Regions from separate parts of the Serratia sp. TSA_105.2 genome, predicted to be linked through region 2. Evidence: predicted binding sites of a transcription regulator. Region 2 holds the regulator's gene; each other region holds the start of a gene.

Region 1 (9,760 bases), on a different contig from region 2:
AAAGCCGGCGCGATGGAACGCCGCCGCCATTTCAACGTGGGAGTTCACCCCCTGCTCGCGCAGCACCGCCACTTTCGGGCGAGCGCCCTTGGCGATGTACGGCGCGGCGATGTCTTCCTCCGGTGCAAAGGTCAACTTCACGTTCAGGCCGGGATCTTGTTCATCCTGCTTGGCCTGATGCTCCTGATCGGCGCACGCCGGGTTGTCGCGCAGGCGCTGCATCTGCCAGGTGGTTTCCGCCCACCAGGTGCGCAGCGTATTGCGGCTTTCGCTGTACAGCGCCTTGCCGTGTTGGGTGATGACGAAACGATCGCCGGCCTGCACGCTGCCGATGTGATGCACGTTGTCGGTCAGTCCGTGCTGAGCAAACGCCTGCTTCACGTCGTCGAGACGTTCGGCGCTCACCTGGATCACCGCGCCCAGCTCTTCGTTGAACAGCACCGCCAGCGCATCGTCGCCGAGGCCGTCGAGATTGACGTCCACGCCGCAGTGACCGGCGAAGGCCATCTCCGCCAGCGTCACCAGCAGGCCGCCGTCGGCGCGGTCGTGGTAAGCCAGCAGCGCTTGATCGGCCACCAGCTGCTGCATGGCGTTGAAGAAGCCCGCCAGCTGCGCAACGTTGCGCACGTCGGCCGGTTTGTCGCCCAGTTGGCGATAAACCTGCGCCAGCGCGGTGGCACCCAGCGCGTTATGGCCGTTGCCCAGGTCGATCAACAGCAGCGCGCTGTCGCCCTTATCGGTGCGCAGCTGCGGCGTCACGGTGTGGCGCACGTCCTCCACGCGGGCGAAGGCGGTGATGACCAGCGACAGCGGCGACGTCATTTCGCGCTGTTCGTTGCCTTCCTGCCAGCGGGTTTTCATCGACATGGAGTCTTTGCCCACCGGGATGGTGATGCCCAGCGCCGGGCACAGCTCTTCGCCCACCGCTTTCACCGCTTCGTACAGGCCGGCGTCTTCACCCGGGTGGCCGGCGGCGGCCATCCAGTTGGCGGACAGCTTCACGCGCTTCAGGCTGCCTATCTCGGTGGCGGCCAGGTTGGTCAGCGCTTCCCCGACCGCCAGGCGACCGGAAGCGGCGAAGTCCAGCAGCGCCACCGGCGCACGTTCGCCGAGCGACATCGCTTCGCCGTAGTAGCTGTCCAGGCTGGCGGTGGTGACCGCGCAGTCGGCAACCGGGATCTGCCACGGGCCGACCATCTGGTCACGCGCCACCATGCCGGTAACGGTGCGATCGCCGATGGTGATCAGGAAGGTTTTCTCCGCAACGGCCGGCAGATGCAGCACGCGTTTCACCGCGTCGGCCAGCGTGATGTTCTCACGCTGCACCGCCTCGCCATGCGCCTGCAGGCGGGTAACGTCGCGGGTCATTTTCGGCGTCTTGCCGAGCAGCACGTCCAGCGGCATGTCGATCGGCTGGTTGTCGAAGTGGCGGTCGTTCAGCGTCAGGTGCTGTTCTTCGGTCGCTTCGCCGATCACCGCATAAGGTGCGCGCTCGCGGCGGCAGATCTCGTCGAACTGCGCCATCTGCGCCGGGGCGATCGCCATCACGTAACGTTCCTGCGATTCGTTGCACCACACTTCCAGCGGGCTCATGCCCGGCTCGTCGTTGAGGATATCGCGCAGCTCGAAGCGGCCGCCGCGGCCGCCGTCGCTTACCAGCTCCGGCATGGCGTTGGACAGGCCGCCGGCGCCGACGTCATGGATAAACAGGATCGGGTTCTGGTCGCCCAACTGCCAACAGCGGTCGATCACTTCCTGACAGCGGCGCTCCATTTCCGGGTTGTCGCGCTGCACCGAAGCGAAGTCCAGATCGGCATCGGACTGGCCTGACGCCATCGACGAGGCCGCGCCGCCGCCCAGGCCGATATTCATCGCCGGGCCGCCCAGCACCACCAGCTTGGCGCCGACGGTGATTTCCCCTTTCTGCACGTGATCGGCGCGGATGTTGCCGATGCCGCCCGCCAGCATGATCGGTTTGTGGTAGCCGCGCAGCTCGACGCCGTTGTGGCTGTTGACGCGCTCTTCATAGGTACGGAAGTAGCCCAGCAGCGCAGGACGACCGAATTCGTTGTTGAACGCCGCGCCGCCCAGCGGGCCTTCGGTCATAATATCCAGCGCGGTGACGATACGTTCCGGCTTGCCGAAATCCTGCTCCCACGGCTGTTCAAAGCCGGGAATGCGCAGGTTGGACACCGAGAAGCCCACCAGGCCGGCCTTCGGCTTGGCGCCGCGGCCGGTAGCCCCCTCGTCGCGGATCTCACCGCCGGAGCCGGTCGCGGCGCCCGGCCACGGCGAGATCGCCGTCGGGTGGTTGTGGGTTTCCACCTTCATCAGGATGTGCGCTTCTTCCTGATGGTAATCGTACTTGCCGTTGTCCGGCGCAGCGAAGAAGCGGCCGACCTGCGAGCCTTCCATCACCGCGGCGTTGTCTTTATACGCCGACAGCACGTAGTCCGGCGTCTGCTCATAGGTGTTCTTGATCATTTTGAACAGCGATTTAGGCTGCTGTTCGCCGTCGATGATCCAATCGGCGTTGAAAATCTTGTGGCGGCAGTGCTCTGAGTTGGCCTGCGCGAACATATAAAGTTCGATATCCGTCGGGTTGCGCCCCAAATCGGTAAAGGCATTCAGCAGGTAGTCGATCTCGTCCTGCGCCAGCGCCAGGCCGAGCCGGACATTAGCCTGCTCCAGCGCAGTGCGCCCTGCGCCCAGCACGTCGATCGACTGATACGGCGCCGGCTGATGGTGCGCGAACAGCTGTTCGGCCTGTTGCAGCTCGCTGAAGACGGTTTCCATCATGCGATCGTGCAGCAGCGCGGCAAGCTGGCGCCACTGGGTTTCCGTCAGCTCGGGCGCATTGACGTAGAACGCCAGGCCGCGTTCCAACCGCAGCACCTGTTGCAAACCGCAGTTGTGGGCGATGTCGGTGGCTTTGGAAGACCAGGGAGAAATGGTGCCCGGACGCGGCGTAACCAGCAGCAACCGGCCTTCGGGAGCGTGTTCGGCGAGAGAAGGACCGTACTTGAGCAGCCGTTGAAGTTTGGCGTGTTCTTCGGCACTGAGCGGTGCGCTAACATCGGCAAAGTGGACGTACTCGGCGTAGATATCACTGACGGGCAGGTGAGCGTCCTGGCAGCGGGACAGCAGTTTGGTAATGCGAAAAGCCGATAAAGCGGGCGAACCACGCAGAATTTCCATAATCAAAGTTCTCTCGTCTTCGAAGCGACGGATAAGACGCTTCATTGGGCGCAACAGGGGAAAACGCGCGTCATTATAGAGAATCCTCGCCGCCGACGAAACCGTTTGCGTAGGGATTATTGATAAAAGCGTGCCGTACCGTCGAATTGTCATAACGTGTCAATAAAGTTGCACACTGGCGTTTTGTTGCGCAAAATGCCCCCGCACTGGTGATTTAACCATGAGAAAATTCGCGGTTATCGTCGCCGGCGTACCTGTGCCACCACTGGATAACTATTTGAAACGTCTTAAAATAAACTACATCCTCATCGGCGTTGTCACCCTGCTTCTGGCTCTCGCCCTGTGGCCCAATATCACCTGGCGCAGCGGCCAGGGCGGGCAACTCCAGGAGATCATTTCCCGCGGCGAGTTGCGTATCAGCACGCTGAACTCCCCGCTGACCTATTTCAACACCAAGCAAGGGCCGGGTGGGCTCGACTACGAACTGGCCAAGCGCTTCGCCAACTACCTCGGGGTGAAGCTGGTGGTGATCCCCCATCAGAACATCAATGACCTGTTCGACGATCTGGACGACGACGACGCCGACCTGCTGGCGGCGGGCCTTATCTACAATCAGGAGCGCCTCAGCCGCGCGCGCACCGGCCCCGCCTACTACTCCGTTTCCCAACAGCTGGTGTACCGGCTGGGCACCCCGCGGCCAAAAGGCTTCGCCGACATTAAAGGCAAGCTGGCGGTCGCCTCCGGTTCCGCGCACGTCAGCACGCTAAAGCAGCTCAAACAGGATAAATACCCGGATCTCGCCTGGGAGTCCTCCAGCGATCTCACCTCCAAAGAGCTGCTGGAGCGGGTGGCCGACGGCAAGCTGGACTACACCCTCGGCGATTCGGTCACCATCGCGCTGCTGCAGCGCATCCATCCGCAGCTGGCGGTGGCGTTCGACGTCACCGACGAAGAACCGGTCACCTGGTATCTGAAACGCGACGGCGACGACAGCCTGTACGCGGCGATGCTGGACTTCTACAGCCAGATGGTGGACGACGGCACCCTGGCGCGGCTCGAAGAGAAATACCTCGGCCACGTCGGCAGCTTCGACTATGTGGACACCAAAACCTTCCTGTCGGCCATCGACTCGGTGCTGCCCAACTTCCGCCCGCTGTTCGAGAAGCACGCCAACGAGATCGACTGGAAGCTGCTGGCGGCCATCGCCTATCAGGAATCGCACTGGAATCCGCAGGCCACCTCACCCACCGGCGTGCGCGGCCTGATGATGCTGACCCGCGCCACCGCCGACGGCCTGGGGGTCAACGACCGCCTCGATCCGGAAGAGAGCATTCAGGGCGGCGCGCTCTACCTGCAGCGGCTAATGGCCAAGGTGCCGGACAGCGTGCCGGAAGACGAGCGCATCTGGTTCTCGCTGGCGGCCTACAACATGGGCTGGGGCCACATGCTGGACGCGCGCAAGCTGACCAAGACGCAAAAAGGCAATCCGGACAGCTGGGTCGACGTCAAACAGCGCCTGCCGATGCTCAGCCAAAAGCGCTACTATCCGCAGTTGACCTACGGCTATGCGCGCGGGCGTGAAGCCTACAACTATGTAGAGAACATCCGCCGCTACCAGGTCAGCCTGGTGGGCTATCTGCAGGAAAAAGAGAGAAAGGCGGCGCAAGCGGCCGCCGAGCAGGAGGCGTTGGGGAAAGGCTACCCGGCGGTGATGCCGGAATTGGCGCTCAACCACTGATTATTCCGGCTTCTCCGCCGCCCGCTGCGCCAGCCTGAGCGCTTTTTTCTGTTCACGGCGCAGACGGAAGAAATTGCTCAGGGTGGCGGCGCATTCGTCCGCCAGCACGCCCGAGACGATCTCCACCTGATGGTTCATGCCCGGATGGCGAAGAATATCCACCAGTGAACCGGCCGCGCCGGTTTTCTCGTCGGCGGCGCCATACACCAGCCGACGGATGCGGCTGTGCACCATCGCACCGGCGCACATCACGCAGGGCTCCAGCGTGACGTACAGCGTGGCGTTCAGCAAACGGTAGTTTTGCAGCACCGCGCCGCCCTGGCGCAGCGCCATGATCTCGGCGTGTGCGGTAGGATCGTGTCGGCCGATCGGGCGGTTCCAGCCCTCGCCGATGACCTGATTGTCCAGCACCAGCAGCGCACCCACCGGCACCTCGCCCTCTTCCTGCGCGCGCAGGGCCAGCTGCAATGCCTGACGCATCCAGTACTCATCGTTATATTCAGTCATCGCATAATTCCTCGTGCGCTTTTGCGGCGGGCATTATACACACTAGCCTCCCTTTGTCGTAGCCACCCGCCAATGGCTATACTGGCCGAATCAGCGTGTGATTCAGGGACAAGAAGCATGAAACTCAGTAAAAAGAACGCGGTCGTGGTGCGCAAGGCGCTGGACGGCTGGGTTGGGGAAGGCGCCTTGACGCCCGAGCAACGGCAGCAGTTGCTGCTGCATGTGGACGTGCAGCCTTTCGACTGGCGGCGGCTGGCGCGCTATGCGTTTATCGCCGCGCTGGCCTCGTTGCTGATCGCCGTCACCAGCCTGTTCGCCGACAGCGCACTGCTTGAATGGCTGAGCGAACTGTTCCGCCTCGACGCGCCGGTATGCATGGCGATCGCCGGGGTGTTGGCGGCGCTGGCCTACGTCTGGGCGCTGCGCCGCCGCCAACGGCACCCGGAAAAACGCTACGGCAATGAGGCGGCGCTGTTTGTCGCCGTGTTGCTTACCGCCTGCGCCTTATGGCAGCTGGGGGTCTGGCTGGATAACGGCAGCGGCCGGGTTTCCGTGCTGCTGCTGGTCGCCGCGCTGCTGTACGGCGCGATCGGCTGGTTCAGCCGCTCCGGGCTGGTGTGGTGGTTCGCCCTGCTGTCGCTCGGCAACGCCTTCGGCGCCGAGACCGGCTACCTGTCCGGCTGGGGCGCCTACTGGCTCGGCATGAGCTACCCGATTCGCTTTATCGCCTTTGGTGCGGTGCTGATCGCCGCCGCGTTGCTGCTGCGGCCGCTGTTGGCGCAACGCGGCCTGCAGCGGGTGTCGCTGGCGATGGGCCTGCTGTACCTGTTTATCGCCCTGTGGCTGCTGTCTATCTTCGGCAACTACGGCGATCTCGACAGCTGGTACCGCGCGCGCCAGATTGAGCTGTTCCACTGGAGCCTGCTGTTCGGGCTGGTCGCCCTCGCCGCCATTTGGCTGGGGTTGAAGCATGACGACGCCATGCTGCGCGGCTTCGGGCTGACCTTTCTCGGCATTAACCTGTATACCCGCCTGTTCGAGTTTTTCTGGGACAGCATGCCGAAGACGATTTTCTTCGCGCTGCTCGGCCTGAGCCTGTGGGCGTTGGGGCATTATGCGGAGAAGATTTGGCAACTGGGGCGCAAGCCGCACGACGTAACCGACGACTGATCGCGTAGCCGATAAAAGCAGAAAGGGCGGAAATCTCCGCCCTTTGTTTATTCCAGCTGCTGCAGCTCGCCCTGTTTGCTTACCCGCCAGCGGTGCTCGCAAAAGAACAGCAGCGGATTATCCTGCTTGCTGTCGCTGTAACCGCTGTACAGCTTTAGCGGCGCACCGAGCCTTTGCTCGAGCTGCACCACTTTCTGGGCCCCCAGACAGCGCAGGGTCAAGACCCAGCCGCCGCAGCGGCGCGTGATGCGGCTGCCGATCAACCGCACGCGCGGCAGAAACGTCGAATCGCGATACACCTGCGCCACCAGCCGTTCCGGCGAGCCGGTAATCAGCCACACTTCGGCATCGTGCTCCTCTAGGTACTGCCGCAGCCGCATTTGCACCACCGGAAACGCGGTCACCTTCTGGCGAAAGGCCTCGATAAACTGCCGCTCCAGCGCCTTGAGCTTCGCTTCGGCGCGCCCGAAGGTGATCGCCCACAGCAGCAGGCTCATCGGCCAACGCGCGGCGCGCCCCAGCAGCAGCAGTGCCAGACCGATCGGCAGCAGCAGCGGTATCACCAGCAACAGGTTCAGCGGTAAGCGGCGCAGCAGAAAACGCAAGAAACTGCCGAACATATCCTCCTGATGCAGGGTGCCGTCCAGATCGAAAAAGACCACACGGCGCCCCTCTGCGGCCGGTTGTTGCTGCTTGTCGCTCAAACGCTACTCCTCGGGATCGTTGAACCCCATCATCCAGGTGAAGAGAAAACCGGCGATAATCGTAATCAGCATCCCCGCCAGATACAACATCACCTTACCTGAGACGATGGTCAACGCCAAAGGCAGCCCCGAAATGCCGAAGGTGATGACCGTCGCCACCTTCCAGTAGCTGATCAGCGCCCCGCCGACCGCCCCGCCGAGGCAGGCGCCGATAAACGGCCGGCCCAGCGGCAGCGTTACCCCGAAGATCAGCGGCTCGCCGATGCCGAGAATGCCGACCGGCAACGCCCCTTTGATCACCTTTTTCAGCCGCGCATTGCGGGTTTTCAACAGCACCGCCAGCGCCGCCCCCACCTGCCCGACGCCGGCCATCGCCAGGATCGGCAGCAGCGGGTTGGAACCGTGCGCCTGCACCAGCTCGACGTGGATCGGCACCAGCCCCTGATGCAGGCCGGAGAGCACCAGCGGCAGGAACAGCCCCGAGAGCAGCGCTCCCACCAACAGCCCGCCCTTGTCGATCGCCAGATTGGCGCCGTGAGCGATGGCGTCGGAGATAATGCCGCCGATCGGCTGCAGAATCAGGATCGCCAGCGAGGCGGTGACCAGCGTGGTCAGCAGTGGGTTAAGGATCAGTTCGACCGATTCCGGCAGCAGCGTGCGCAGGCGTTTCTCCACCCAGCACATCAATGCCACCACCAGCAGCACGGCGATCACCCCGCCGCGCCCCGGCTGCAGCGCCTCGCCGAACAAGGTAATCTGCGCCAGCGCCGGGCTGGAGAGAATGCCGGCCATGACGCCGCCCATCGCCTGAGAGCCGCCGAATACCCGCGCGGCGTTGACCCCGACCAAAATGTTCATGATGGCGAACACCGCGCTGCCGAAGATCGCCAACAGCCCCAGCACGTTCGGGTAGTCCACCGCCAGCTGGCCGGCGATGTCAGGCCGTTTCAGCAGGTTGATGATGCCGGTGATCAGGCCCGAGGCGATAAACGCCGGGATCAGCGGAATAAAGACATCGGCCAGTTTTTTCAGCGCGCCGCTCATCGGCGCAGCGTATTTTTGCTTGGCCTGCGCCTTGATGCGGGCCACGTCACCGACGGCGACAACGGGCTGCGCGCTACCGCTCAGCAATTCGCGCATGGCATCCACCACCTTGGCGGCTGCGCCTGGGCCAACGATAAACTGATGCTGCTCACCCTGTTTGATATAGCCCTTCACGCCGGGCAGCTGCCTGAGGGCGGCCAGATCCAGGCGCTGCTCGTCGCTGACCTCGACGCGCACCCGCGTCATGCAGTTCTCCAGTTTGAGGATATTACCCTCGCCCCCCACGCCCGCCAGGATCTGTGTCGCCAATGCCGTTGTCTTGTCCATCGCCGCCCCCACCGTGAATTAACGCGCCAGCGCTGCGCGCAGATAGCCGTCGTGCCGCTGCAGCCGCTGCTGCGCCTCTTCAGCGCTGACGCCGGCCAAAAGCATCAGGATCGCCGGTTTGACTTCGAAGCCGGTCTGCGCCAGCGCCGCCTCCGCCTGAGCGCGTTCGGCGCCGGTGGCCTCCACCACGATGCGGCAGGCGCGATCCACCAGTTTGACGTTGGTGGCCTTCACGTCCACCATCAGGTTCTGGTAGACCTTGCCCAGCTTGACCATCGCACCGGTCGACAGCATGTTGAGCACCAGCTTCTGCGCAGTGCCGGATTTCAGGCGCGTCGAGCCGGTCAGGGCCTCCGGCCCCACCACCGGCGAGATCGCCACCTGCGCTTCGTGTGCGATCGGCGAATCCGGGTTGCAGGAGATGGCCGCCGTCGGGCAGCCCAGCCCGCGCGCAAAGCGCAGTGCGCCAATCACATAAGGCGTGCGCCCGGAGGCCGCCAATCCCACCACCATATCGACGGCGGTCAGATTCAGCGCCCGGAGATCGGCTTCGCCCAGGGCCTCATCGTCTTCCGCACCCTCTACCGCCTTGAGCAGCGCGCCCGGCCCGCCGGCGATCAGCCCCACCACCACGCCGTGCGGCACGCCGAAGGTCGGCGGGCACTCGGAGGCATCCAGCACCCCCAATCGGCCGCTGGTGCCGGCGCCCAAATAAATCAGCCGCCCACCGGCCTTCAGCGCCGCCGCGGCCAAATCGACCGCCTGCGCGATCGCCGGCAGCACCTTTTCGATCGCCTCCGGCACCTTGCGGTCTTCCTGGTTAAAGCAGCGGACCATCTCCAGCGTCGACATCTCATCCAGCCCCATGGAGGCCGGGTTGCGGGTTTCCGATACCAGTGCGCCTAAGTTCATCTGTTCACCTTTGAATTTTTAATTCACAAAATTAAATCAATATTTGAATATTTTATTCAACAAAGCGAGCGCTATTTGCTATTTTAACGACGAGCTCACAAAAATTTTCACCGCGCGTTTTCGCCGCCTGCGTGGCAAAATGGCCGCTGGTTTCCAGGGA
Region 2 (9,760 bases):
CGGCGATATGGCTCACTGAAGGCAGGCAGCCGTTCGGGAAAATGTACTTGTTGATCCACGGATCGACGTTCATGTCGGTTTTGTTGGAGCCGATGGTGTGCAGCAGGAACAGGCCGTGCGGCGCCAGATTGCGCTCTACCACGTTGAAATAGGTGCGGTAGTTTTTCGGCCCGACGTGCTCGAACATACCGACGGACACGATGCGGTCGAACTGCTGATGCAGATCGCGGTAATCCTGCAGCAGGATCTGCACATCCAGCCCGGCGCAGCGCGCCTGAGCCAGCTTCTGCTGTTCGGCAGAAATGGTTACGCCGACCACTGACACGCCGTAATGCTTCGCCGCATAGGCGGAAAGACCGCCCCAGCCGCAGCCGATGTCCAGCAGGCGCATACCTGGCTGCAGCTGCAGTTTTTCGCAGATCATCCGCAGCTTCGCTTCCTGCGCTTCCTCCAGCGTGGTGGCGTCTTTCCAGTAGCCGCAGGAATATTGCATGTAAGGATCGAGCATCAGGGTAAACAGATCGTTGCCGAGATCGTAATGTTCTTTGCCGACGATCCAGGCGCGCTTTTTCGATTGCAGGTTGGTCAGGCGCGCGGCGGCGATACGCAGGGTATCTTTCAGGTGGTGGGGGAGTTTCTTCTCCAGCCCGGCGCTGACCACGCGCTGGAAGAACATATCCAGCCGTTCGCACTCCCACCAACCGTCCATGTAGCTTTCGCCCAGGCCCAGCGACCCTTGCTGCAGGACGCGTTTAAAGAAATCGGGATTTTTAACCTGAATATCGAAAGGGCGCGATCCGTTGATTTCAATGCCGGCCAGACCGAGCATTTCGTGCGCGATACGGTACCACTGATTGTCCTGGATGCTCAGATCTTCTATACACGATGAACTCATAGCTTCTCCATCACCTTCTTCTGACTGATGACCCGTTAGGAAACAGCTTAGACAATTTCTGCGGGTGCATACGTTTACCGGCGGAAAATAGGCCCGCGGCGTCTGATATCCGACTATGAACAGAGGAAATTTAAAGAAACGACCCGGCGCGAACGGCGCGGGATAAACGCATCCTTAAAAAAAGAGTGTGACGCAAAGCGCGTACACAAGTGCTAATTGAGATATAGAGATTATAAGGTGTTACTTTACAAGGTTGTTTTTGAGTATAGGCGTGCCGAGACGTTGACTCAACTGTAAATCGCACTCGGCACGCATATTCTTTAAGTGATTATTAAACTTGGTAATTATGACGCTGAGTTAGCATGTTCCCGCTGCGCCTTTTGCTGCGCGTCAACTGCTTTTCCCCGCTGCAGGAAATACCCCAGCGCGGCCAGGATCACCGTCGATACCATTACCGTCACCGTCGCCAACAGCGGCTGGGCAATGAACGCCGACACCAGCATGCTCGCCACAAAGCACAGCCCCAGCTGCAGCGTATTTTGCAGCGCGGCGGCCTTGCCGCTGCTTTCCGGGAACGGCATCAGCGCATTAGCCACCATGATCGGATAGCCGGCGCCGTTGACCAGCGCCATCACGCAGAACGGGATCAGCAGCGTGGTGAGCGTCGGTGCGGTCAGGGTCGCCACCAGATACAGCGCCACCATGCTGACACCATAAGCTACCAGCAGCCACGGCAGCAGGGTTTTGCCATTGATGCGCTTCAGCGCGGCACGGCAGCCATAGCCCCCCAGCAGGAAAGCCAGCGTCTGCGGCACATAGCTCAGACCGATGTCGCTCGGGCCATAGCCCATATCACCGAGGATGAACGGCGAGCCGGTCAGCCAGGCGAAGAAGCCTGCCGAGCAGGCGGCGTACATGGCGACGTTGCCGCTGAACACCGGGGATTTCAACAGTCGCCAGAAGCTGACGCCGTTTTTTGGCGCCTCGGCGGTGGGCTGCGTTTTGGCACGCTCTTTGAGCATCAGCGTCGGCAGCAGCAACAGTACGGTGATGGCCAGCAGCACGGCGAAGATTGCACGCCAGCTGGCGTGGTTCAACAGCCAGGCGCCCAGCAGCGGCGCCAGCGCCGGAGACAGCGCGACCAGCGGCATGATGGTGGCGAATACGCGATTGGCCTGGCCTTCGCGATAGCGGTCGACCACCAGCGCTTGCCAGATGGCGGCGGCGGAACAGACGCCGACGGCCTGAATAAAGCGCAGGATCCAGAGCTGCACGGCGTTCTCTACCCACAGCATGCCCAGGCAGCCGAGGCCGAACAGCGTCAGGCCGATCAATAATACCGGTTTGCGGCCCAGACGGTCGGAGAGCGGCCCCCACAGCAGCTGCGCGAAGGCGAAGCCGGCCAGGAAGATGCTCAGGCTGGCGCTCACCGCGCCGGCGGAAATTTGCAGTTCCTCCCGCATGGCGCCGAAGGCGGGGAGGTACATATCGGTCGCCAGATAACCCAGCATGCTCAGGCCGGCGAGGTAGAACATAAAGCCAAAGGAATTTCGCATGGTATTTCTCGTTAATATTTTAGTGTCGCAGGTTTTTAGCGCCGGCCAGTGTATCCGGCTGGATCTCTGCTTGTGAAACGGTAATATTTGCAAAGTGCTGTTAAAAAAATTGAAGGCAAAGCGATGTGGTCTGAATATTCTCTTGAAGTGGTCGACGCAGTGGCGCGTACCGGCAGTTTCAGCGCGGCGGCGCAGGAGCTGCACCGGGTGCCGTCGGCGGTGAGCTATACCGTACGGCAGCTGGAGCAATGGCTGGCGGTGCCGCTGTTTGAGCGGCGCCACCGCGACGTGGAGTTGACGCCGGCCGGCGCGCTGTTTATCAAGGATGCGCGAGTTGTTATCAAAAAAATGCTCGACACCCGCCGCCACTGTCAGCAGGTGGCCAACGGATGGCGCGGCCAGCTGAATATCGCGGTCGACATCATCGTCAAACCGCAGCGCAGCCGTCAGCTGGTGTTGGATTTCTACCGTCATTTCCCCGACGTCGAATTGATGCTGCAACCCGAGGTGTTCAACGGCGTGTGGGATGCCTTGGTGGACGGCAGGGCGGATATGGCGATCGGCGCCACCCGTGCGGTGCCGGTCGGCGGCGGTTTCGCCTTCCGCGACATGGGTTATATGAACTGGCTGTGCGTGGTCAGCCCGCAACATCCGCTGGCGCAGTTGACGGGGCCGCTGAATGACGATCAGCTGCGGCCGTACCCTTCGCTTTGCCTGGAGGACACCTCGCGCAATCTGCCCAAGCGCGTCACCTGGACGCTGGATAACCAGCGGCGGCTGGTGGTGCCGGACTGGACTTCGGCGCTCGACTGTTTGTGCGCCGGGCTGTGCGTCGGCATGATGCCGGCGCATCGGGCGCTGCCGCGGGTGCAGCGCGGTGAGTTGAAGGCGTTGCAGCTGCAGCAGCCGTTTCCTGCCAGCCCTTGCTGCCTGACCTGGCAGCAGGATAAACCGTCACCGGCGATGAGCTGGCTGCTGGCGTATCTGGGCGATGGGGAAACGCTGAATCAGGAGTGGCTGAGCGAGGTGGAACCGGAAGCCGCGCAGGCTTCCGGCGCGGGGGATTAGCGGCGGTAGTCGATGAACGGGCCGTCGGCGACCGAGCGGCGTTCGATCAGCTTCGGATGCACTTCGATCACCTGCGACTCTTCGCGTTTGCTGATAATGCGATCCAGCAGCATGGTGAAGGCCATTTCGCCCAGACGCTCTTTCGGCTGGTGAATGGTAGTCAGCGCCGGGGTGAAGTAGCGGGCGTTGCGCACGTTGTCATAGCCGATCACAGAAATATCCTGTGGCACCCGCAGCCCCAGCTCGTCGGCCGCGCAGATGGCGCCCATCGCCATGATGTCGCCGCCGCAGAATACCGCGGTCGGCCGCTGTTTTTGCGACAGGATTTGGTGCATCGCCTTGTAGCCGGACTCCGGCTCAAAGTCACCCTGGACGATCCACTCTTCGCGGATGTCGATATGCGCTTCCTGCAGCGCCTTCATAAAGCCCTGATGACGGCCGCCGCCGGTGTTGCGCGACAGCTGGCCCGGAATGGCGCCGATATCGCGGTGGCCGCGCTCGATCAGGTAACGGCCGGCCAGATAGCCGCCTTCGAACGCGTTATCGATGATGGTATCGGTGAAGTCGCCGCGCGCAGCGCCCCAGTCCATCACCACCATCGGGATATTACGGTAGTCTTCCAGCATGCCCAGCAGCTGATCGGGGTACTCGGAGCACATGACCAGCAGGCCGTCGACGCGTTTTTGCGCCAGCATCGCCAGATAGGCGCGCTGCTTATCCAGATTATTGTGTGAGTTGCACAGGATCAGGGTGTAGCCCTTGCTGTAGCAGCTGTTTTCCACCGCCTCGATCACTTCGGCAAAGTAGGGCGCTTCGCTCGAGGTGGCCAGCAGGCCGATCGACTTGGTGTGATTGACTTTCAGGCTGCGCGCCACGGCGCTCGGCGAGTAGTGCAGTTCTTTGATGGCGGCCCACACGGCCGCTTTGGTCTCTTCGGCGACGAAACGAGTCTTATTGATGACGTGGGAAACGGTGGTGGTGGAAACGCCCGCGCGTTTGGCCACATCTTTAATCGTTGCCATGTAAGGAATGACTCCTGAACTCACATGTTTACAGCATGTAAGTGTGATGTTAATCGTTTGCCTACGTAGATCCTTCTCCAGAGAAGCGAAAACTGAGTTTTTAGTGTGTTGAAGTCTTCAGCGCTTAATCAGGAGGGGCATGGATGCCGGTACGCAGTTGTGAACTGCGAATTTTGTCGCATATTGAACAAAAGTGGAAGAGGTAATCGAGATTATAAACCGGGAAATGATAACAAGATTTTGTCGGCGAACTGTGGGAAAATGATTTGACGTACTAATTGTGCGCCTTTTATCCTTAGGAAAGCCCATTTTAAAGGAGTTGTCATGGATACCGAATTGAAGATGTCGCTGTTCACCACCGTCTGCGCGTTAGCGGTCATTATCGCTTTCAGCTTCGTTGCCGCGTTGAACTGATTTACCCCCGGTTATAAAAAAGGCGCAGCCTGGCTGCGCCTCATCACCTCAGAACCTGCGCTTACGCCAGGTTTTCCGCGGCGAAGGTCCAGTTGACCAACGCCCAGAAGTTTTCCAGGTATTTTGGACGCGCATTGCGGTAATCGATGTAATACGCGTGTTCCCACACGTCAACGGTCAGCAGCGGTTTGTCTTCACCGGTCAGCGGGGTGGCCGCGTTGGAGGTGTTGACGATCGCCAGCGCGCCGTCTGGTTTTTTCACCAGCCAGGTCCAGCCGGCGCCGAAGTTTTTCACTGCGGCATCGGTGAACTGCTCTTTGAACGCAGCGAAGGAGCCGAAGGATTTGACGATCGCCGCCGCCAGTTCGCCCTGCGGTTCACCGCCGCCCTGTGGCGACAGGCAGTGCCAGTAGAAGGTGTGGTTCCACACCTGCGCGGCATTGTTGAAGACGCCGCCGTTAGAGGTCTTGATGATCTCTTCGAGCGATTTGCCCTCGAACTCGCTGCCTTTCACCAGGTTGTTCAGGTTAACCACGTAGGTATTGTGGTGTTTGCCGTAGTGGTATTCCAGGGTCTCAGCGGAGATGTGCGGCTCGAGCGCGTTTTTCTCATACGGTAATGCAGGTAATTCAAACGACATTGCTTCCTCCTTTACAGCGCCATTCGCTTTCCGCCGGGGCGAGAGTCATATGGGCCGTTTTTTATTGTGGTCTTTCAATCTTAACAATTTTCATCATAAAAAACAGGAAGAAAAGCGAGAAATGCGCGTGGGGTGGTGCGATGGGCGAGAGCTTGAGCAGGCGGTTGCGACCGGGACCGCAACCGCGCAGAGCAGGGAATTAACGGATAGTTTTCGGCGTTACTACGCGGCGTGCGCCGATGTAGTGGTTCTGCCAATAGTCGTTGTCGAGCTGGCTGATGCGGATCTCTTCGCCGGTGCGCGGCGACTGGATGAATTTGCCGTTGCCGAGGTAGACGCCAACATGGTCCGCCACGCCGCGGTTGTTGATGCGGAAGAACACCAGATCGCCGCTTTCCAGCTCGCTTTTCTTGATCGGCGCCGCGTCGCGCAGGTGATACATTTCGTTGGCGGTGCGCGGCATTTTGATTTTCACCACGTCTTTATAGGCGTAATAGATAAGGCCGCTGCAGTCGAAGCCGGTGCGCGGCGAACTGCCGCCCCAGCGGTAAGGTTTGCCCATCTGCCCCATCAGCTTGGCCATCGCGGTCTGCTTGGCATGCTGGTAGCGTTTTTTGTGCGCCGGGCTGAGTTTTAACGGTTTTTCGTCACGCGCCAGTTTGGCGGTGGCCATACCGGCTTCGCGGTGGCGACCATAGCCTTTTTTATAGCCCTTTTTCGGCGGGGTGACTTTAATCTTGGCGGTTTTCTGCGCTTTGGCCTTGGGTTTGGCGCTGGCGATCTTTTTCGCGCTTTTCTCGCTTTTCGTCTTGGCGGCCCTGGTTTTTTTCGCAGGGGCCGTCACTTTGGCTTTTTTAGCGGCTTTGTCCGCTTTCTTTTTTCTGCGGTCATCGGGCCGCGCTTCATTAGCATGGCTTTTACGCTGCTCGGCGGCAACACGCGCCTGTGGCGCAGCGTGCGCCAAATTGAAGAAGAGCTGCGTAAACAGCAGCGCAAAGAGCGTAAGAATTAAACGCATGTCGACGTCACCAACCTTGGCCCCGAAGCGGATATCGAAAGAGTTACAGTATTCCCGAATTTCGCCATATAAAACAGCGAAGAACTCATAAATAATAATCCATATTGTGAGAAAACGTTAATGACATTTTTTTTGGTTCAAAATCAGTCCGTTGGTGTATAAAAAAGCACCGCCGGGTGGCTGTGGATATAATTAATCCCCGCCGTCATCGCCAAGCAATATATTAGTGAAATGGTCGGATTAAAAATGTTATTCTCAACGTATGTTTTGACCGGAATGACGTGGCCGGTGAAACGCGATCGGTAGCGGGCGAATATCCTTGCAAAAGATGGCGTTTTCTTGCGACTGTTCCAGCCGCTACAATAGCCCGCGTGATGCATGTTGTAGCCATGAAATGTGGCTTGAGGAAGCAATAAATGACGACGACACTTGAAAAAATTCAGCATCAGATCGCTGAAAACCCGATTCTGCTGTACATGAAAGGTTCGCCAAAGCTGCCGAGCTGCGGCTTCTCCGCACAGGCTGTGCAAGCGCTGTCCGCCTGCGGCGAACGTTTCGCCTACGTGGACATTCTGCAAAACCCGGACATTCGCGCCGAGCTGCCAAAATACGCCAACTGGCCGACGTTCCCGCAGCTGTGGGTAGACGGTGAGCTGGTCGGCGGTTGCGATATCATCATCGAGATGTATCAGCGCGGCGAACTGCAGCAGCTGATCAAAGAAACGGCAGAAAAGTATAAAGCGCAGGAAGACCAGCAGTCTTAATCGGCAGGCTTGCGGTTATCGCGTAACGGGCGGCGCCAGTGCAAACTGGGCCGCCTTTTTTGTTGGGCTTACTCGGCGAGATCGCCGACCGGCAGCGGCCAGCCGCCGAGACGTTTCCAGCGGTTAACCAGCTCGCAAAACAGCAGGGCAGTTTGCTCGGTGTCGTACAGCGCAGAGTGCGCCTGGCTGCTGTCGAACGGCATACCGGCGGCGATACAGGCTTTCGCCAACACCGTTTGGCCCAGTACCAGGCCGCTGAGCGCAGCGGTGTCGAAGGTGGCGAACGGATGGAACGGGTTGCGCTTCAGGCCGGCGCGTTCTGCTGCGGCCATCAGGAAGCTGTGATCGAAGTTGGCGTTGTGCGCCACGATAATGGCCCGGTTGCAACCGCGATCCTTGAGCCCTTTGCGCACCGCTTTGAAAATGGCGTGCAGCGCGTCATATTCGCTGACCGCGCCGCGCAGCGGATTGTGCGGATCGATGCCGTTAAACGCCAGCGCTTCCGGCTGCAGGTTGGCGCCCTCGAAAGGCTCCACGTGGAAGTGCAGGGTCTCGTCCCGCTGCAGCCAGCCATCTTCATCCATTTTCAGCGTGACGGCGGCGATCTCCAGCAACGCATCGGTATTGGCGTTGAAGCCGGCGGTTTCAACATCTATTACTACGGGATAAAACCCACGAAAACGACCACTCAGGGCGTTAAGATCACTTTTTTCGGCCATCAGTTTCTTATCTTCATCGAATGCAGCGCGCATTATGGCAAATTTTGCGCCCGGTTGCAGGCGCTATCGCGCGGAGAATCAGCAGGGCGCAGCGCGCCCTGAAGGGGAGGCTTAGTGGCCGAGGCCCTGACCGGCGTGTTTGTTTTCGATCAGCTCGATTTTGTAGCCGTCCGGATCTTCGACGAAGGCGATGACCGTGGTGCCGCCTTTCACCGGGCCGGCTTCGCGGGTGACCTTGCCGCCTGCGCGGCGGATGCTGTCGCAGGTGGCGGCAACGTCGTCCACGCCCAGCGCCAGGTGGCCGAAGGCGGTGCCCATGTCGTAGCTGTCGGTGCCCCAGTTATAGGTCAGTTCGATAACCGCGCCTTCGCTCTCTTCCGTATAGCCGACGAAAGCCAGCGAATATTTGTACTCTGGGTTTTCGCTGGTGCGCAGCAGGCGCATGCCTAATACCTTGGTGTAGAAGTCGATGGCGCGTTGCAGGTCACCGACGCGGATCATGGTATGGAGTAAGCGCATAATTCCTCTGAATTGACAGTGCCGTGGCAGACGGCGGGTGGATTGAAGCACAAGCGAGTATAGCCTTGTCCCGCAAGGGAATTCAACGTAACGAATGAGTGACAATGTCACTTATGGGGCTCGCGACGGTGATGTCTAAATATTGATCGAGCGTACCGATCGATACAGAGTAATTGATCTGCACAATCAATTATCTATTTCGACGGCAAGCGTGTAAAAATTGAACGGCAGTAGAGCACAACACCAGGGAACACCGGCCCGCCCCGTGCGGGCTTTTTTGCGTGCGGCGCATAAAAAAACGGCCATGCGGTTGTGTGGCCGTTGGGGTCAGGACAGGTTACTTCGCCAGAAACGGATAGTCGGTATAGCCTTCGGCGCCGCCGCCGTAGAAGCTTTCCGGCTTAGGCTCGTTCAGCGGCGCATGCTGGCGGAAGCGCTCGACCAGATCCGGGTTGGCGATGTAGCTGCGGCCGAAGGCCACCGCGTCGATGAAGCCTTTTTCGATCAACGCTTCGGCTTTTTCGGCGGTGTAGGCGCCGGCGCCGACGATCACCCCTTTAAAGTGGGCGCGCACCGAGTCGCGGAAGGCGTCGGAATACGGTTTGCCGCCGGCCCAGTCCGGTTCGGAGATGTGCAGGTAGGCGATGTTGCGCTTATTCAGCTCTTCCACCAGATACAGCGCCGCGTCTTCCTGATCTTCACCGTTGTCCAGCCCATTGAACGGCCCCAGCGGTGAGATACGAATACCGATGTGCTCGGAACCCCATTCGGCGACCGCCGCGTCGACCACTTCCAGCGTCAGGCGAGTGCGATTCTCGATGCTGCCGCCGTATTGATCGGTACGTTGGTTGGAAGCGGGTGACATGAACTGGTGCAGCAGATAGCCGTGGGCCGCATGCAGTTCGATGAAGTCGAAGCCGGCTTCCCGCGCGTTGGCGGTCGCCTGGCGGAAATCGTTGACGATGCCCGGGATCTCGCTGGTTTCCAGCGCACGCGGCGTGGAGGTCGGTACGCGCACCCAGGCGCCGGTTTCATCACGCACGGTGGTGCGGGTTTCGGCGTTGATTGCCGAAGGCGCGACCGGCGCTTGCCCGCCCGGCTGCAGGCTGGCGTGGGAGATGCGGCCTACGTGCCACAGCTGTACG
Region 3 (9,760 bases), on a different contig from region 2:
CCGACCGCCATGTCCGGCAAAGCGAGGTCGGCTTCGGCCAACTGCGGCAAGGTTTCCACCCGGCGCCCGAGATCGTAGCCGAACAGCCCCAGGGCACCGCCCTGAAACGGCAGATCTGGGTTAAACGCCGGCTGCCAGCCTTGCGCCGACAATTGTTGCTGCAGCAGGGAGAACGGATCTTCCTGCGACTGAATAGTGACGCCGTCACTTTCGATTTTCGTGCTGGCACCCTGAGTGGTGAGCGTAACGCGCGGCTGCGCGACCAAGATGTCGAAGCGGTTATGCGAATGGTCGGCGAAGCCCGAATGCAGCAGCATCGCCCAGGGCTGCGCTGAAAGCGGGGCGAAGAGCGTCATCAGGGCATCGCGGCTGTAGGGCAAAGATTTTATGTTTGGGGCGGTTACGCTCATGAACGTCAATAAACCTGGCTGTGAGGACGGCGATATCTGGCAGCTAGTGTGCCATAGACGGTCACGTCATGCATGTTTTGCCATGCGCGACATGAAGCACAGTTCACATAAACGGCAGTTCAATAAACCTGAAATAAGGCATTTTTTGCGCCATTGATTATACTTCGATATGTTAAAAATTTAACGTCAAATGCACTGGAAACCTATTTATCGAGGGCGCAAGACCCGAGAGATATAAAAAAGATTCGTTGATTTCATAAATTTATTATTTCTGCTTGTTATTAGATGCGGGAGCGGCGTGGCGTTGCCTGATTTTAGCCAGCGTCGCCGCCCTTTGGAATTAATGGATTAATTACTCAGCGCTTTTCCGGCGCTGGTTTGAAAAAGAAAGCCAGGTTCGGCCCCATTGCCACTGCGGCAATTTAGAGGTTTCACGCCTATTTCAAGCGTGCGCCGAACCGAATGAGTCTTTTAGAAAAATAAAATTATTATTTTGTTACATTATCATTGAAGAGCTGCCTATGTCGTTAATGCTGAGCGTGATCGTCCCGATGCACAATGCGGGGGAGTTATTGGAGCCTTTCCTGGCTTCGCTGCTGGCCCAGCGCGAGCAACGGTTGGAGGTGATCATCGTCAACGATGGTTCCACCGACGGTTCGGGGGAGATAGCGCACCGTTACGCGGCGGTGCATCCGCATATTCGTGTGATCGATCAGGCTAACGCCGGCGTTTCTAACGCGCGTAATGCCGGGCTCGCCGTTGCCCGGGGCAAATACGTGGCGTTTCCCGATGCCGACGATTTGCTGGCGCCGGACATGTATTCCACGCTGTTGGAACAGGCGGAGCACCACCAATTAGACGTAATGCAATGCAATGGCGAGCGCTATTTCACCCGCCAAGACGAATTGCAGCCGATTTTTCCACAGGGTCGCTTACAGACCACCGACGTTATCACCGGCGTACAGTGGTTTGAACGTGCGCTGAAATCGCGAAAGTTTATTCACGTTGTATGGCTGGCAATATATCGCCTCGACTTTATTCGCCAGCATCGGCTTTATTTCGAGCCGGGATTACATCATCAGGATATTCCCTGGACGACGGAAGTCATGTTTAATGCCCAACGGGTCAAATATTTAAGTACGCCGCTGTACCGCCAACGGGTACACGACAAGTCGATCAGCAACCGTCGTCGCACCGGCAAGGCGAACGTGGATTATCAACGCCACTATATGAAAATCGTCGAAATGTTGGAGCGGCTCAACCGGCGCTATGCGGGCACTGTCGCCATTCGCCCGGCTTTCCATTGGCAAATCACCCGCGAAGCGCTGGGCATTTGCCACAGCATTCGTCGTGAGCCGGATCCGGCTGCCCAGAGTCAAATCACCGAAGAGTTCTATCAGCGAGGCATCGACAGAGCGATGTTCGCCAATGCGCGCGGCCTGAAACAGGGGTGGCACGTCATGCTGTGGCGGCATCGGCTGAAGCAGTGGCGCAGCGATAGCGGCTGCTCGCAACCGGTCTGAGGCACAAGACGTTGGGATCCGCCGCGTTAGCGCGTATACTCCTTCTCCCTTTTGCCGGAGAGAACGACACATGCATGCAGGTATGCCATTACTGAGTCACGCGGAGCAGCAGGAAGCGGCGGATCGTATCCATCAACTGATGGAGCAGGGCATGAGCAGCGGTGAAGCCATTGCTCGCGTTGCGCAGGAAATTCGCGAGAAGCATCAGGGCGCTCAGGTTGCGGTACTGTTCGATGAGGATGATGAAGACGAGCAGCATGAGGCCGCACCGGAGGCGTCGCGGGATGACGATGCTGAAGATGACGAAGACTATTGACGTTATCGGGGCCGCGTAAGCGGCCCCGTGAGTATCAGCCGTTGACCGCCACGGCGGCGGCGGCTTGTTTCGCTTGCTCCACCGCCTGTTCCGTCGTGCTCGCCGTCGCCAGCGCTACGCCCAGGCGACGCTGCCCGGCGATCTCCGGTTTGCCGAACAGGCGCAGCTGGTTGTGCCCGCGCAGCGCGTTTCCCAGGCCGCTGAAGCGCACATCGCTGCTGGTGAGCTGTGGCAGGATCACCGCCGAAGCGGAAGGGCCGAACTGACGGATGGCGCCGATCGGCAACCCGAGAAATGCGCGAACGTGCAGAGCGAACTCGGACAGATCCTGTGAGATCAACGTGACCATGCCGGTATCGTGCGGGCGCGGTGACACCTCGCTGAAGATCACTTCGTCGCCACAGACGAACAGCTCCACGCCGAACAGGCCGAAACCGCCCAGGGCTTTCACCACCTTCTCCGCGATAGTCTGAGCACGGCTCAACGCCGTCGCCGACATCAGTTGCGGCTGCCAGGATTCGCGATAGTCCCCATCCTCCTGACGATGGCCGATCGGCTCGCAGAAATGCACGCCGTCCACGGCGCTGATGGTCAGCAACGTAATTTCAAAATCAAACCTTACCAGCCCTTCGACGATCACCCGGCCGCCGCCGGCGCGTCCGCCCTGTTGCGCGTAATCCCAGGCGCTTTGCAGTTGCTCAGGCGAGCGGATCAGGCTCTGTCCTTTGCCGGAAGAACTCATCACCGGTTTGACGATGCACGGGTAGCCGATGTGCTCGACCGCCAGCCGGAAAGTTGCCTCGCTGTCGGCAAAGCGGTAGCTGGAGGTGGGCAGGTCAAGCTCTTCCGCCGCCAGACGGCGGATGCCTTCACGGTTCATGGTCAGGCGCGTGGCTTCGGCGCAGGGCACTACGCGGTGGCCCTGGCGTTCAAGTTCGACCAGCATGGCGGTAGCGATCGCTTCGATTTCGGGAACGATATAGTCCGGCCGCTCTTGTTCGATCACGGCTTTCAGCGCGTCACCGTCCAGCATATTGATGACGTGGCTGCGGTGCGCCACATGCATGGCGGGGGCGTCGGGGTAGCGATCGACGGCGATCACTTCCAGGCCGAGGCGCTGGCATTCAATGGCGACTTCTTTACCCAGCTCCCCGGAGCCGAGCAACATAACGCGGGTGGCGGAAGGGCGCAGGGCAGTTCCAATCGTTAACATAGTTTCGTACCTGGATCGGTGAAAGTAAGCGGATTGATGATCGGCGGGCAGTATATACGAAAACGATTGCGTGCACAGCCGCCGCGCCAAGTTTGTTGCTAACTTACTGTTTTTATAACAAGCAGAAATATTTGCCCTGTATGGGCGATTGTGCGTTAATAAGCGACGGCGAAAGAAGGCCTACATATAGCAAGGTTTTCGCGTCTCGTGCCGTCAAGGCAGGTTTATCAAGTAAAGGAAACACAAATGAGCAAGATCACTGGTCACGTAAAATGGTTCAACGAAAGCAAAGGCTTCGGCTTTATCACGCCTGCCGACGGTTCTAAAGACGTTTTCGTTCATTTTTCCGCTATCGTTAGCGATGGTTTCAAGACCCTGGCTGAAGGCCAGCAGGTTGAGTTCTCCATCCAGGACAGCCAACGTGGCCCTGCCGCAGCCAACGTCGTTGCTATTTAACGACTAAGCCGCCGAGAAACCCGCCGCCGGCGGGTTTTTTTATGCTCGCACCCCGTAACGCCGCCCATCTCTGTTATCATTTAGCGCTGATTCGGCGCCAACCTGCGGGCGCGCCGCCATTCCATTCGTCATATAAGAGTTATCGCCGTGAGCACAGTTTCTTTTTCTTCCCTGCCTCTGCCAGCCGAACAGTTGGCTAACCTCAACGAACTGGGGTACGCCAAAATGACGCCGGTGCAGGCCGCCGCGTTGCCCGCCATCCTGCAAGGGAGAGACGTGCGCGCCAAGGCGAAAACCGGCAGTGGTAAAACGGCGGCATTCGGCATTGGTCTGCTGAATAACATCGTCGTTGCTCAGGTCGCCACGCAGGCGCTGGTGCTCTGTCCCACCCGTGAGTTGGCCGATCAGGTGAGCAAAGAGCTGCGTCGCCTGGCGCGTTTCACGCAAAACATCAAAATCCTGACGCTGTGCGGCGGCCAACCGATGGGGCCACAGCTCGATTCGCTGGTGCACGCGCCACATATCGTGGTGGGGACGCCGGGACGCATTCAGGAGCATCTGCGCAAGAAAACGCTGCTGCTGGACGAGCTGAAGGTGCTGGTGCTGGATGAGGCCGATCGCATGCTGGACATGGGCTTCGCCGACGACATCGACGATGTGATCAGCTACACGCCGCCGCAGCGTCAGACGCTGCTGTTTTCCGCCACCTACCCGGCGGGCATCGAACGCATCAGCGATCGCGTTCAGCGCCAGCCGCTGAGCGTCGAAGTGGACGATGACGAAGCGCAGACCGCCATCGAACAACGCTTCTATGAAACCACGCGCGATCAGCGCCCGGCGCTGCTGGTGTCGGCCATTCGTTATCATCAACCCGCGTCCTGCGTGGTGTTCTGCAATACCAAACGCGATTGTCAAACGGTGCTTGAGGCCCTGGAGGCCCGCGGCATCAGCGCACTGGCGCTGCATGGCGATCTGGAGCAGCGCGATCGCGACCAGGTGTTGGTGCGCTTCGCCAACCGCAGTTGCCGGGTGTTGGTGGCGACCGACGTCGCCGCTCGCGGGCTGGACATCAAAGAACTGGAGCTGGTGGTTAACTACGAACTGGCGTTCGATCCCGAAGTGCATGTGCACCGTATCGGTCGTACCGGGCGCGCCGGCATGAGCGGGCTGGCGATCAGCCTGTGCACGCCGCAGGAAATGGCGCGGGCGCATGCGATTGAAGACTACCTGCAGATGGCCGTAGATTGGGCGCCGGTGTCCGAGTTGAGCGGGGCCGCCAACGGCTCGCTGGAGGCGGAGATGGTAACGCTGTGCATCGACGGCGGCCGCAAGGCGAAGATCCGCCCCGGCGATATCCTTGGCGCGCTGACCGGCGATGCCGGGCTGACGGCGGCGGAAGTGGGCAAGATCGACATGTTCCCGGTGCACGCCTACGTCGCGATCCGTAAAGCCAGCGCGCGCAAGGCGCTGCAGCAGCTGCAGCAGGGCAAAATCAAAGGCAAGAGCTGCAAGGTGCGGCTGCTGAAATAAGCCGAAGGCGGGCGGCGGTTTGCCTTCCCGCCATTATCTATTTATACTGTATGTATTTACAGGTATTTGAGTATTTGAGGACGCACGCATGGCGGTTGAAGTTAAATATGTGGTGGTGAGAAACGGTGAGGAAAAAATGACTTTCGCGAGCAAGAAAGAAGCCGACGCCTACGACAAAATGCTGGATTTGGCGGATAACCTCGGAGAGTGGCTGCAACAGGCGCCGCTGAACCTGGACGATGAACAGCGCGAAGGGCTGAGCTTCTTCCTGGCAGAGAATAAGGATGCGCTGGGCCTGATTCTGCGCGGCGCATCGCCGGCGGAAACCGGCAAAAAACCGACGGAAGCGAAAGCGAAAAAAACGGTCTCTAACTCAAAAGAGGGATCTACGTCAGAAAAGCAAGCGGCATAATGACTTATGTTGCGGTGTTGTGATGAAAAAGGATCTAAAATGAGCCGTGAAATAACTTTCTTCAGCCGCTTTGAGCAAGACATTCTGGCCGGGCGCAAAACCATCACCATTCGGGATGCCAGTGAGTCGCACTTCGAACCGGGCGAGGTATTGCGCGTAAGCCGCAATGAAGACGGCGTGTTTTTCTGCTTTATCGAAGTGCTGTCGGTAACGCCGGTGCGCCTGGATGCGCTGACCGAGCGCCACGCACAGCAGGAGAACATGTCGCTGGGCGAGCTGAAGCAGGTGATCAAGGAAATCTATCCGGGCCTGGATGCGCTGTTTGTCATCGAGTTCGTCAAACGGTAACTCTTTGCCGAAACCCTGTTGTGAGCCAGGGATGGGCGCCCGGATAGCGCTAATCACAACGGGAGGACATATGAAAAAAACGGGTTTGGCTATCGCCTTGTTGGCCATGATGGGAGCATCGACTGCGGTGTGGGCGCAGGATCAAGAGCAACGCACCGCCAAGGTGGGGCAGTGTGCCGGTCTGCAGCCGGCGGATATCGCCGCCCAGGTCAAGCGTGATTTCTTGCAGAATCGCATTACGCGCTGGGAGGCGGACAAAAAACTGCTGGGCACCGCTACCCCGATCGCCTGGGTCAGCCCGGATGCCATCACCGGCAAGGAGCAGGTATGGCAGGTGCCGCTGACGGTGCGTGGCACCAAAGTGGATAAAACCTACAATGTGACGCTCAACTGCAACACCGGCGAGATCGCCTACAGCGCGCCGCAGTAATCGTTTTCCGCAATAAAAAGCCCGCCTGGCGGCGGGCTTGATGCATCAAGACGCGGTCAGTCGCTAAACGGTATCACCAACTCACCCGGTTTCACTTCCAATCCCTTCGCCAGTTTTTTCGCCAGCGCTTCGGTTTTGCTGTTGTCAGGATTCAGCACATAAGCCGGCTTTTGGTCGAAATAAGACTTCAGCGACTGGTTCAGATATGGCGTCAGCGCTTTCATCACCGTCTGCATTTTTTCCGGCTGCACGCTGTAATCGGTCAGTTCCATGTCTTTCAGATAAATGGCGCCCTGTGCACGGTCGTACACCGGCTGCGCTTTCAGCGTCAGTTTCAGATCCGCCGCCTGCGGGCCGAGAATCGACGTGATGTTGACCTTGGCGTCGCCGGAAAGGGTGACTTTACCCGGCTCGCTGCGGCCGATCTGGCTTTGCAGCTGCGTCAGCACGATGTTGGCGTCCACCAGGCCGGGCACGCCGATCTGCTTCTGATAGTCGTTGTGTTTTTGCAGGTAATCATTCACTTCCTGCTCGCTCAGAGTGTACTGGGTCAGTTGATTGCAACCGGCCAATACGCCGGCGAACAGCAGGGCGGCTGCGCCCATCAGGATCTTCTTCATTAATGCCTCATTGCGACTGCTGGCGAAAAGTGCTGCAGATAATTGATTAATCATTATAAACGTTCCACCTGCGCGTGAAAACGGCAGAAGGCGATGTGCAGAGGATAGTGCGCGCAAAAGCGGGCGACACCTATCGGATAACGCCGAAAGCGTCAGCGCCGCAATCGCAGCGCCAAGAGCACCACGCCGGCCAGGCAGGCTGCGCCCCCCAACAGCGGGAACAGCGGAATGCCCCACAGCCGCAGCGACGAATGCATCAGATAAGGCGCCAGCCCCAGGGCAAAAGCGGCGGTGACGATGGCGATAGCCAGGGTAACGGCGGCGCGTTCCAGCGCTTTGCTCAACTGGCCAAGATTACTGACGTTGATATCGGCATTGAGCCGCCCGCGTTTTAGGCGGCGAACCAATAGCCGCAGGGTTTGCGGCAGCTCCTCTCCGGCGTCGAGCGCTTCCCCGCCCAGGGCCAACAACCGCTGGCGCACGGCAGCGGGTGCATAGCGTTGCAGCACGGTTTGTTGCAGCATCGGTTTGAGCGTGGCCACGATGTCAAAGGCCGGATCCAATCGGTGCAGCACGCCGTCGGCGGTGATTAACGCCTTGAACAGCAGCACCAGATCGGGCGGCAGCGCCAGCTGGTGTTCACGCGCCATCACCAGCAGATCGGTCAGGGCCTTGCCCAAGGTCAGGGTGGCGGCGGCCTGTTTGTCGAGGAAGTTTTGCGCCGCCAGCTCCAGATCCATCAGATCCAGCGGTTCGCTGTCCGACCAGGCGATCAGCGTGTTGACGATGCCTTCGGACTGACGATCGGCGATGGCCTGCAGCAGCAGGAGCAACTGATTGCGTCGCCGCTCGGACAGCTGGCCCACCATGCCGAAGTCGATAAAGCCGACGCGGTCACCGCTCAGCGCCATGACGTTGCCGGGGTGGGGATCGGCGTGATACAGCCGATGCTCCAGTACCATGCTCATAAAGGCGCGGGCGCCGCGTTGCGCCAGCAGTGGGCCGTCAAAGCCCGCTGCCGCCAGCTGCTGAGGGTTTTCCGGCGCGGTGCCGGGCAAGTATTCCTGCACTAACAGGCGCGGGGAAGACCATTGCCAATAGATTTTCGGCACGACGACGTCAGGTTGACGCGCAAACATCCCGGCGACGCGGTCGCAGTTATGCCCTTCGTGGGTCAAATCCAGTTCATGATTGAGCGCCGTCGCCAGCGCTCTGACCATCTGCCGCGGCCGATAGCGCGCCAGCGCGGGGCTCTGCTGCTCCACGGTTTCCGCCAGCGAGGCCAGCAGCCGCAGATCGGCGTGGATGGTTTTCGCCAGGCCGGGCCGCAGCACTTTGACCACGACCTGTTCGCCGCTGTGCAGGCGTGCGCGGTAGATTTGCGCCATCGACGCCGCCGCCAGCGGCGTACGATCGAATTCTGCGAACAGCCGCTCGGGCTCGCCGCCCAGGTCGGCAACGATCTGCGGCGCCAGCGTTTCCCATGGCAACACCGCTGCCCGGCTGTGCAGACGATCCAGTTCGTCGGTCCAGGCCGGATCCAGCAGGTCGGAACGCGTGGCCAGGATCTGACCGAATTTGACGAAGGTAGGGCCCAGCGCCTCGAGCGCTTCGCGCAGCCGCTCAGGCAGGGTTTGTGCGTCCTGTTGGGCGGATTCAGCGCGGGCGCCGCGCAGCAAAGCCCCCAGGCCCAGCAGACGCAGAACGTCTTGCAGGCCATAACGAATCAGAACGGAGGTAATTTCCTTCAGCCGCGCCCGATCGCGAGCGGTGGCGAGCACCATTTTCAACATCAGTACGCCATATCCTTATTTGTCATTCTTGAACGTTATTGTTCCATATCCAGCAGCAACGGCACCTCGCTGCGCTGCGCCATGCGGTTGCGGTAGGCTTCCACGTTATCCGGCAGCGCAACGCCGGCGACGATCGACAATGAGCGCAGCAGCGGGAACAGGTGGATATCGTCCTCGGACAGTTCGCCGTTCACCGCGTCGGCGGAGGCGATCAGCGGCGACAGCGTTTGCAGGTCGGCTTCCAGTTCGGCGATCAGATCGGCACTGTTGGCGAGATGCTCGGCAAAATCGCCGATAGACGCCTGCTTTTTATCGATAAAGTAACGGCGGGCGCTGTCGGTGGCAAACTCTTCGAAATCGGCATGCGCAATACGCGGCAACAGCAATTTTGCGCTGTAACCGCCGACCCGCTGCAGCCACTCGGCAATGGCCGGGTTGGTGCGGCCGGTCAGCACCGGTTTGTCGTCAAGGTTGTCGACATAGCGCACGATATCCAGGCTTTCCGGCATCGCATCGCCGTTGTCTTTGACCAGGATAGGCACCATTTTTTGGCCGATCAGGTTGAACGGGGTCGTCTCATCGTCGTTGAGCAATGTGACCAGGCGAATCGGCAGACGTTTCAGGCCAAAAATCATGCGGGCTTTAACGCAGAATGGGCAATGATCGTAAATGAACAGTTTCATGCTTGCTCCGGGTTGTCAGGTTTTAA

Evidence for each region. The regulator PurR, encoded in region 2, represses purine synthesis genes. The targets are predictions, from matches to a motif close to CANGCAAACGTTTGCNTG.
Region 1: purL (phosphoribosylformylglycinamidine synthase) is a predicted target of PurR. The motif match lies at 3,293-3,310, and genes of this name have one in related genera.
Region 3: purT (formate-dependent phosphoribosylglycinamide formyltransferase) is a predicted target of PurR. The motif match lies at 3,518-3,535, and genes of this name have one in related genera.

What each region holds. Positions count from the first base shown of each region.
Region 1 is NZ_JBQZFT010000008.1:69,728-79,487, forward strand. It holds gene purL (phosphoribosylformylglycinamidine synthase) at 1-3,201, opposite strand, end outside; gene mltF (membrane-bound lytic murein transglycosylase MltF) at 3,476-4,936, shown strand; gene tadA (tRNA adenosine(34) deaminase TadA) at 4,937-5,443, opposite strand; gene ACUTSC_RS20075 (DUF2157 domain-containing protein) at 5,561-6,613, shown strand; gene yfhb (phosphatidylglycerophosphatase C) at 6,661-7,317, opposite strand; gene ACUTSC_RS20085 (PTS transporter subunit EIIC) at 7,321-8,688, opposite strand; gene murQ (N-acetylmuramic acid 6-phosphate etherase) at 8,707-9,600, opposite strand.
Region 2 is NZ_JBQZFT010000001.1:843,745-853,504, reverse strand. It holds gene cfa (cyclopropane fatty acyl phospholipid synthase) at 1-895, opposite strand, end outside; gene punC (purine nucleoside transporter PunC) at 1,240-2,451, opposite strand; gene punR (DNA-binding transcriptional activator PunR) at 2,575-3,519, shown strand; gene purR (HTH-type transcriptional repressor PurR) at 3,516-4,541, opposite strand; gene cydH (cytochrome bd-I oxidase subunit CydH) at 4,866-4,955, shown strand; gene sodB (superoxide dismutase [Fe]) at 5,017-5,595, opposite strand; gene ACUTSC_RS03805 (NlpC/P60 family protein) at 5,795-6,613, opposite strand; gene ACUTSC_RS03800 (Grx4 family monothiol glutaredoxin) at 7,030-7,377, shown strand; gene rnt (ribonuclease T) at 7,446-8,129, opposite strand; gene gloA (lactoylglutathione lyase) at 8,208-8,615, opposite strand; gene ACUTSC_RS03785 (alkene reductase) at 8,953-9,760, opposite strand, start outside.
Region 3 is NZ_JBQZFT010000012.1:49,893-59,652, reverse strand. It holds gene pabB (aminodeoxychorismate synthase component 1) at 1-410, opposite strand, end outside; gene ACUTSC_RS22645 (glycosyltransferase) at 932-1,933, shown strand; gene ACUTSC_RS22640 (YoaH family protein) at 2,004-2,249, shown strand; gene purT (formate-dependent phosphoribosylglycinamide formyltransferase) at 2,284-3,462, opposite strand; gene cspE (transcription antiterminator/RNA stability regulator CspE) at 3,709-3,918, shown strand; gene dbpA (ATP-dependent RNA helicase DbpA) at 4,066-5,448, shown strand; gene ACUTSC_RS22620 (YebG family protein) at 5,537-5,860, shown strand; gene yqfB (N(4)-acetylcytidine aminohydrolase) at 5,900-6,208, shown strand; gene yebF (protein YebF) at 6,279-6,638, shown strand; gene ACUTSC_RS22605 (lipoprotein) at 6,695-7,258, opposite strand; gene ACUTSC_RS22600 (AarF/UbiB family protein) at 7,411-9,051, opposite strand; gene grxB (glutaredoxin 2) at 9,087-9,734, opposite strand.